DNA from 2 places in the Pseudoduganella sp. jia 9 genome. Region 2 is predicted to be linked to the other one. Evidence: predicted binding sites of a transcription regulator. Region 2 holds the regulator's gene; the other holds the start of a gene.
The links. Region 2 encodes LexA, which represses DNA repair genes until DNA is damaged. Its sites were predicted from a motif close to ACTGTATNNNNATACAGT; they were not measured.
Positions count from the first base shown of each region.

Region 1 (4,523 bases), on a different contig from region 2:
TCGATTTCTTCAAGCGCATCAACGATACCTTCGGCCACGATACCGGCGACAAGGCGATCGTCGCGGTGGCGCAGCTGCTGGCCGGATCGCTGCGCACGATCGACACCGCGGCGCGCTTCGGTGGCGAGGAATTCGTGGTCCTGATGCCGGAGACCGAGGAAGCGGTTGCCGCCGTGGCGGCGGAGCGCCTGCGCATCGCGGCGGCCGCGCTTCGCCTGCATGCCGAAGACGGCAGCGAAGTGACGCTGACGATCAGTATCGGCGTTGCCTCGGCGGTTCCTGGCGACACGCCGTCGACGCTGCTGATGCGTGCCGACCAGGCGCTGTACCGCGCCAAGGAGGAAGGCCGCGATCGCGTGGTACGGTTCCAGGGGCCTGGCCTGTCCGGCCTGCAGCCGTAGCTTTGGACGTAGCCGCAGCCTCTGCCTCTGCCCCCGCCTCTGCCAGGAAAAGGCCGCCGCAAAATCCGCGCCTGTCATCCGCCCTATAATTGCCCGTCCAACGTTTCCATTTGCCGACCATGCCGCACAACACCATCGAGATCAACCGCGCGATGGACCTCGCGATGAATCACTTCGACGGCCGCCACAGCGTGTGGCTGTTCGGCTACGGTTCGCTGATCTGGAAGGCCGATTTCCCGTTCATCGAACGGCGGCCGGCCTCCATTGCCGGCTGGGTGCGCCGCTTCTGGCAAGGCTCGCACGACCACCGCGGCACGCCGGACGCACCGGGCCGCGTGGTGACGCTCGTGCCGCAGGAAAACGCCGTCTGCCAAGGCATGGCTTACCTGGTCACGCCGGAAGAATTCGTGCACCTCGACCACCGGGAAAAGAACGGCTACCTGCGGCTGCCGACCGAGATCCGTTTCGATGGCGGGGGCAGCGAAAAGGGCCTTGTCTACATTGCCCGGCACGACAATGCCGCTTACCTGGGCGAGGCTTCGGAATGGGAGATCGCGCAGCACATTGCCGGTGCGCGCGGCCCCAGCGGGCCGAACGCGGAATACCTCGTGCACCTGGCACATGCGCTGCGCGACATGGGGCACGAGGATGAGCATGTGTTTGCGATCGAGCGCCACCTGGCCGGCCTCGGCCGCTGAAGCCGGGCCGGCAGCGCTCGCCCGGAGCACACACCACGCCCGGGCCGGATACTAAAACAGGCTCATCTGCCCTGCCGCCTCCGCCCGACGGGCCTTCGCTCCCTGTGGCGGCACCACCAGAGGCGGCCTGAACTGCGTGCAATCGAGCTGCCGGAACCGGGTGCCGCGGCCCGCCATGCCGCAGCGCTGGGTGGCCTTCTCCACGCGCTGGCGGATCAGGTCGGCCCACAGGCCCTGGCCGCCCATCCGCGTGGCGAACGACGCATCGTAATCCTTGCCGCCGTGGATTTCGCGCACCCGGTTCATCACACGCTGGGCACGGTCCGGGAAGTGCGCTTCCAGCCAGTCCTTGAACAAGGGATTGACTTCCCATGGCAGGCGCAGCACCACGTAGCTGGCCTGGATGGCACCGGCATCGAAGGCCGCCTCGATCACTTTTTCGATCTCCGGTTCCGTGACGAAGGGGATGATCGGCGCGACCGACACGCCGACCGGGATGCCCGCCTCCGTCAGCGTGCGGATCGCCCGCAAGCGCCGTTCCGGCGACGCGGCGCGCGGTTCCAGCGTGCGCGCGATTTTCGGGTCGAGCGTGGTGAGCGTGATCGACGCCGCCGCCAGGCGCTGCTCCGCCATCGGCGCGAGAATGTCGATATCGCGTTCGATCAGCGACGATTTCGTGATCAGACCCACCGGATGGCGGCATTCCCGCAATACCTCGAGCACACGCCGCGTGAGCTTCAGCTCGCGCTCGATGGGCTGGTAGGCATCGGTATTGACGCCCAGCGCGATCGGTTCCACCGCGTAGCCCGGTTTCGCCAGTTCGCTGCGCAGCAATTCGGGCGCATTGATCTTTGCATACAGCTTGCTCTCGAAATCGAGTCCGGGCGACAGGCCCAGGTAGCTGTGCGTGGGCCGCGCAAAGCAGTAAATGCAGCCATGCTCGCAGCCGCGGTACGGATTCAGCGAGACGCCGAACGGAATATCGGGCGACTGGTTGCGCGACAGGATCGATTTCGCCGTTTCCTCGGTGACATGGGTGCGCCACACGCGTGCTTCCTCTTCCTCGCGCAGCCAGCCGTCGTCGAACGTTTCGCGCACGTCCACCTCATAGCGGCCCTGCACGTTCGTGACGGCGCCGCGCCCTTTCAGCGCCTTCAGCGAGCGGGGCATCAGCATGACCTGCTCGGCCTGGGGATCGGTAGCCTTGGTGAAGTCATTCGTGGTGAAGTTGTCTCGGTGCATGGCCGCTCCAGAGTTCCATATAACTGTATGTATATACAGTATTCTAGGCCGTTCTTCAAGAGCATGCAACCGCCGCATGCACCTTGGCAGTTCGCCAACTGGTATGATTCGCAATTGCCCGTCCGGAGCACCCCCGGACCCACCATCCATAAGCAATATGACTACCAAAAACCCGTCCTTCCTGGCCAGGATCCCGCTTGCCTTCAGCGCTTTCTTCAAGACGCTGGGCGACGCCGAATTCGCCGGCCGCTACCAGAACGACCAGATCGGCCCGGTGGCCGCGCCCCCTGCGCCGGCTCCGGCACCCGCTCCTGCCCCGGCCGTTGCCCCGATCCCCGCACCGGTAGCGCCGCCATTGCGCGAAGCAACGCCCGATGCGGCACTGCAACTGCTGTCGCTGCTGCAGCGCGAAGCGCGCCTGATCGACTTCACGCAGGAGAACCTGGCCGGCTATTCGGATGCCGACATCGGCGCGGCCGCCCGCGTGGTGCACGAAGGCTGCAGCAAGGTACTCAAGGAGCACTTCACCATCGAAGCGGCGCGCACGGAAGCCGAAGGCAGCCGCGTGACGCTGGAAGAAGGCTTCGATGCCGCCGCCGTGCGCCTGACCGGCAACGTGGTCGGCAAGCCGCCGTTCAAGGGCACGCTGAGCCACCGCGGCTGGCGTGCCACGGCGGTGCGCCTGCCGAAGCTGGCCGAGGCCCACGATGCGAAGATCCTGGCGCCGGCGGAGGTGGAACTGTGAGCGAACTGAACAACGCGCCGCGCTACGCGATCGGCATCGACCTGGGCACCACCCACAGCGCGCTGTCGTATGTGGACCTGGGTGCCAGCGATGGCGAAAAGACCCGCCAGTCGGTGCTGCGCGTCCCGCAGCTGACCGCGCCCGGCACGGTGGAAGAGCTGCCGCTGCTGCCGTCCTTCCTGTACCTGCCGCACCCGGACGAGGTGCCGCCCGGCGAGCTCGCGCTGCCATGGAGCACCGAAGGCGAAAGCTCGGTGGCCGGCGAAATGGCGCGCAGCCGCGGCGCCACCACGCCGATCCGCCTCGTGTCGAGCGCGAAGAGCTGGCTGTGCCACCCCGGCGTGGACCGCCGCGCCGCGATCCTGCCGAACGATGCGCCGGAAGAAGTCACGCGCGTCTCGCCGCTGGAAGCTTCCACCCGCTACCTGGCCCACCTGCGCCAGGCGTGGAATGCCGCGCACCCGGATGCGCCATTCGGCGAACAGGCCGTGACGGTGACGATTCCCGCCTCGTTCGATCCGGCCGCGCGCGAGCTGACCGCCGAGGCGGCCCGCGCCGCCGGCTATGACGCCGTGACGCTGCTGGAAGAACCGCAGGCCGCGCTGTACAGCTGGATCCAGGGCAGCGAAGGCCGCTGGCGCAAGGAAGTCAAGCCGGGCGACATCATCCTCGTCGTCGACGTGGGCGGCGGCACCAGCGACTTCTCGCTGATCGCCATCGCCGAGCGCGACGGCGTGCTGGAACCGCACCGCGTGGCCGTGGGCGACCATATCCTGCTGGGCGGCGACAACATGGACCTGGCCCTGGCCCACCTGGTGGCACGCAAGCTGTCCGCGAACGGCACGCAGCTCGACCCGTGGCAACTGCGTGCGCTGACCTACGGCTGCCGCGCCGCCAAGGAAAACCTGCTGGCCGACGCCAGCGCCGACAGCTGGCCGATCGTGGTGCCGAGCCGCGGTTCGAAGCTGATCGGCGGTTCGATCCGCACCGAGCTGACCCGCGACGAAGTGACGGCATTCATCACCGACGGCTTCTTCCCGAAGGTGGAAGCCACTGCCCGCCCGGCCGTGCGCACCCGCGCCGGCCTGACGCAGCTGGGCCTGCCGTATGCGCAGGATGCCGCGATCACGCGCCACCTGGCCGCCTTCCTGGGCCGCCAGAAGGGAGCGACGGCCGACGTGCCCGGTTTCGCCGGGCGCCAGAACCCGGACCATTCGTTCCTGCACCCGAGCGCCGTGCTGTTCAACGGCGGCGTGTTCAAGTCGGCGCAGCTGGCCCAGCGCGTGATGGACACCATCAACGACTGGCTGTACATGGAAGGCGCGGAGGCCGCGCGCATGCTGGGCGGCGCGGACCTGGACCTGGCCGTCGCCCGCGGCGCGGCCTACTACAGCTATGTACGGCGCGGCGCCGGCGTGCGCATCCGCGGCGGCACGG
Region 1 is NZ_JBUPWE010000010.1:97,638-102,160, reverse strand. It holds gene ACY34H_RS14440 (diguanylate cyclase) at 1-401, shown strand, start outside; gene ACY34H_RS14435 (gamma-glutamylcyclotransferase) at 521-1,099, shown strand; gene ACY34H_RS14430 (PA0069 family radical SAM protein) at 1,151-2,275, opposite strand; gene ACY34H_RS14425 (DUF2760 domain-containing protein) at 2,499-3,086, shown strand; gene ACY34H_RS14420 (Hsp70 family protein) at 3,083-4,523, shown strand, end outside.
Region 1: the regulator LexA is predicted to act here: its motif matches at 2,364-2,381, upstream of ACY34H_RS14430 (PA0069 family radical SAM protein).

Region 2 (4,523 bases):
GGCATTGCCGAATCGCTGATCCGCGTATCGGTCGGCATCGAGGACACGGCCGACCTGGTCGACGACTTCCGCCTGGCGCTCGACGCGTAACCGGTGCATGAGCGGCACATAAGTGGCCCATGAGTGGCCATAAGCGGCGCATGAGCGGCACATGAGCGGCACATGAGCGGCGCAGGCGGGTGCGACTCCGCTCCCGCCTGCCGCCGGCGTACAGCGGTCGCGCGCGGCGCTATGCATGTTGCATACGACTGTAGCCTTCCTGCAACAAATGGTGCAAATGCCAAGTACCCCGCGCCATTGGCGCATGAATGGCTTATTCTTTTGTTTTATTCCTAATACATCAAAAGGAGCTGTCGTGAAACATGCCGCGTTTTTCCTTGTCGCCGCAGTGATTGCCAATTCTGCCTTCGCGGATGATCTTGCCGAGGCCAAGCGGCTGCTCGAAACGCGCGCCTATGCCCAGGCAAGCGCGATCTACGAGCGCCTTGCGGCGGCCGGCAACGCGGATGCGCAGTTCCATCTCGGCGAAATGCACTGGTATGGCGAGGGCTACAAGGCGGACGATGCGGCGGCGCGGCAATGGTTCCAGAAAGCCGCGACAGCCGGCAGCAAGGAAGCGGCCGCTGCGCTGGAAACGATGCGCCTGCGTGAAACGCGGCGTGCCGACATCGATTACTACGTGCAGCAGTACGATGGGGCCGACCTGGCGTACGCGAAGTACCAGTGCGCGACGCCGGATATTCCAGCGTCGTCTCTCGGCAAGGACGCCGTGACGCGCGTCAACAAGCAGTATTCGGCGTGGCAGGAGTGCTATAACGGTTTCGTCCAGCAGTTGCAGAATGCGATGCCGGCCGGTTCGAAGATTCCCAGGGACGTTGCCGACCTGATGAACGAACAGGAGTTCGACGGCGCCCGCCAGCGCATGGAAAGCGCTTATGCCAGGCTGGCCGCGGAAGGGAAGGCGCAGGCCGAACCGCTCGTGGCCAGGTATGACAGCTGGTTCCAGGCATCGGAAAAACTGGCGATCCAGGCCAACGAGCGCTTCAAGGCCGACAAGGTGGCATCGGACGCCATCAACCGGGACTTCCAGAGCCGCCAGAATGACTTCCGCGGCCGCATCGCGACGCCGCCCACCAGGCGCTGAGCGCCAGCAGGCCTGCTGCCCGGAGCGTGGGCGCACTGCCGGATATGCCCTGCGCTGACAGCCATGCGGCTCGTCAGCGCATCCCGTCAAGGCAGCGGCTGAGCCATCAATGCCAGGTGCGCAGGAGGCCGACGGCCAGGCCTTCGAGTGCGAATTCGTCGTCCGGCGTTACGGTGATGATCTTGAAGTCTGGGTTTTCCGGCAGCAGTTCGATCGTGGAACCGGTACGGCGGTAGCGCTTCACGGTCACTTCGCTGCCGATGCGGGCCACGACGATCTGGCCGTTCTTGGCACTGTCCACTTTCTTCACCGCCAGCAGGTCGCCATCCATGATGCCGACGTCGCGCATCGATTCGCCGCGCACCTTCAGCAGGAAATCGGGCTTCGCTGAAAACAGCGCCGGGTCGACGCTGTAGGTTTTTTCCAGGTTTTCCTGCGCCAGGATCGGCGAGCCGGCGGCCACGCGGCCAATCAGCGGCAACTGCATCAGCAATGCCGCAGGCACCTGCGGCAGGAAGTCCGTGCCGGATTGCGCCGCGGCCGGGTTGGCGCGCGCGCGCTCGCCCAGCAGGCGGATGCCGCGCGACGTGCCGGCGGTGATTTCAATGGCCCCCTTGCGCGCCAGCGCCTTCAGGTGCTCTTCGGCCGCATTGGCCGACTTGAATCCCAACTCGGCGGCGATCTCCGCGCGGGTCGGCGGGAAGCCGGTGGATTCGATGGCGTCCCTGATCAGGTTGAGAATTTGTTCCTGCCTTGCGGTGAGCTTGATCATGACCAGATTGCTGTGTATATAGACAGTCTGTATTTTTGTACAGTGTCGGCGTGAATGCAAGGGAAAACCCTCCCGGGCGAGAAATATTTCCCGAAAAATGGGGACGGACCCTGTTTTCCAGGAAAATTTCCGCGCAAGACGGCGCTACGCCGTTGCGCCAGGCCGTCATTTCACGCCTGCCGGTGTGACGCGGGATGCCGCGAAACCGGCCCGGAAGGCTGCTTCCGGCTGCTTTCGGGTCGGTTGCCGCCCGGCCGCGCGGCTAGCCAGCGCCGAAAAATCCTGCTATGCTTGCGGGCTTACCTCTTCCCACACCTGTCTTGACGCCAGGGTGGGCTATCAACAGTCCTTAAGGGAGTTTGCATGCGTCACTACGAAATCGTATTTATCGTCCATCCGGACCAGAGCGAGCAAGTGCCCGCGATGATCGAACGTTACAAGGCCAGCGTGACCTCGCGCGGCGGTAACGTGCACCGCGTGGAAGACTGGGGCCGCCGTCAAATGGCGTACTCGATCCAGAAACTGGCCAAGGCACACTACATCTGCCTGAACATCGAGTGCGACAACGATACGCTGGTCGAACTGGAAACCGCGTTCAAATTCAATGATGCCGTGCTGCGCCACCTGACCGTCAAGATGAAGAAAGCGGAAACCGCTCCTTCGCCGATGATGAAGTCGGTCCAGCGTGAAGACGCCGCCAAGAGCCACCGCGCCGAAGCCGCGGCCGCTCCTGCAGCAGCAGCAGCAGCCTAAATCCACGGAGTCTTGCTGAACGAGCTGAGGTTTACCGGCCTGATCACCGAGCGGGAAGTCATTCGCTATACCCCCGCCGGGCTGCCGATCGTGAATGCAATCTTGCAGCACAGTTCGCAGCAGATCGAGGCAGGCATCGCCCGCCTGACGGAGTTTGAGATCGCCGCGGTTGCCGCGGGAGAGATTTCAGGCCGTTTCAGCGGCGCGCCACTGGGAGGCACCTACGAATTCACGGGGTTCCTCGCCAGGAAAGGCCGCAACAGCAAGAGCCTGGTTTTTCACATCATTGATTTTCGTGCCGCCTGAGCGACACAATATTTAATACAGGAGCCTAAAATGGCATTCGGTAAAAAGTTCGACAAAAACAAAGCCAAGCTGAAAGAAAAGCGCAAACAGCAGAACCCGCTGTTCAAGCGTAAGAAGTTCTGCCGCTTCACCGCCGCTGGCGTTGAGCAGGTCGACTACAAAGACGTCGACACCCTGAAAGATTTCATCCAGGAAAACGGCAAGATCATGCCGGCACGCCTGACCGGCACGAAGGCGCACTACCAGCGTCAAGTGGATACCGCGATCAAGCGCGCGCGCTACCTGGCCCTGCTGCCGTACACCGATCTGCACCACGCCTAATCGGCAGCAGTACAGATAGAACTGGAGAACATTATGCAAATCATTCTGCTGGAAAAAGTTATCAACGTCGGCAACCTGGGCGACGTGGTGAAGGTCAAGGACGGCTACGCACGTAACTTCCTGATCCCGCAAAAACTGGCACGCCGCGCCACCACGGCCGCCGTGGCCGAGTTTGAAACCAAGCGCGCCGAACTGGAAAAAGCCGCCGCCGAAAAGCTGGCTGCCGCACAAGGCCAGGGCGAAAAGCTGAACGGCATGACCGTGACCGTGTCGCAGAAGGCCGGCGTCGATGGCCGCCTGTTCGGCTCCGTCACCAACTTCGACATCGCCGAAGCCCTGTCGAAGGCCGGTTTCCCGGTCGAGAAAGCTGCCGTGCGCCTGCCGAACGGCCCGCTGAAGACCACCGGCGAGCACCCGGTGTCGGTTTCCCTGCACACGGACGTGGTGGTCGATGTGACCGTCGCCGTCGTGGGCGAAACCGCCTGATTGCCGGGATTCTTTCCTCGGTAAGACAGTCGTACAATTAAAAAAGCCGGGTTCGCCCGGCTTTTTTATTGCCGGCGCCGGTGCCGCGAGGCCCTGCATGCAGCCCGCGCAGCAGCGCCGAAGCGGCACCCGAAGCATGCGTCCGCAACACGCTGTTTCCGCTGCCGCATGAAGCGCGACAAGCCTGACATTTGGCTGCTATAACAGAGCTGCGAGGGTGTCATCAAGCTGTCACAAAGCTGCCGGCAGGGCAGCGATCTTGCCAACCATTATGAACTTTGGCCTGCTTATGCAGGTATAATGCGCGCCATGAATGCCCCATCCGACCCGCAAGTCGATTCCCTCCGTATCCCGCCCCATTCCATCGAAGCCGAACAATCGGTGATCGGCGGTTTGTTGCGCGATAACGCCGCATGGGACCGCATCGCCGACTTCATGCACGCGGAGGATTTCTACCGTTACGACCACCGGATCATCTTCGAACAGATGATCCGCCTGATCAATGGCGGCAAACCGGCCGACGTGATCACCGTGTTCGAAGCGCTGACGATGCTGGGCAAGGCCGATGAAGTGGGCGGCCTGCAGTACCTGAATGCGATGGCGCAAAACACGCCATCGGCGGCGAACATCCGCCGATATGCCGAGATCGTGCGCGACCGCGGCGTGCTGCGCAAGCTGATCACCGTGGCCGACGAAATCTCCGGCAATGCGTTCAGCCCGCAGGGCAAGGAAGTCAAGCAG
Region 2 is NZ_JBUPWE010000024.1:62,268-66,790, reverse strand. It holds gene ACY34H_RS26775 (cystathionine gamma-synthase family protein) at 1-90, shown strand, start outside; gene ACY34H_RS26770 (hypothetical protein) at 356-1,144, shown strand; gene lexA (transcriptional repressor LexA) at 1,251-1,916, opposite strand; gene rpsF (30S ribosomal protein S6) at 2,280-2,669, shown strand; gene priB (primosomal replication protein N) at 2,685-2,975, shown strand; gene rpsR (30S ribosomal protein S18) at 3,006-3,296, shown strand; gene rplI (50S ribosomal protein L9) at 3,330-3,782, shown strand; gene ACY34H_RS26740 (replicative DNA helicase) at 4,092-4,523, shown strand, end outside.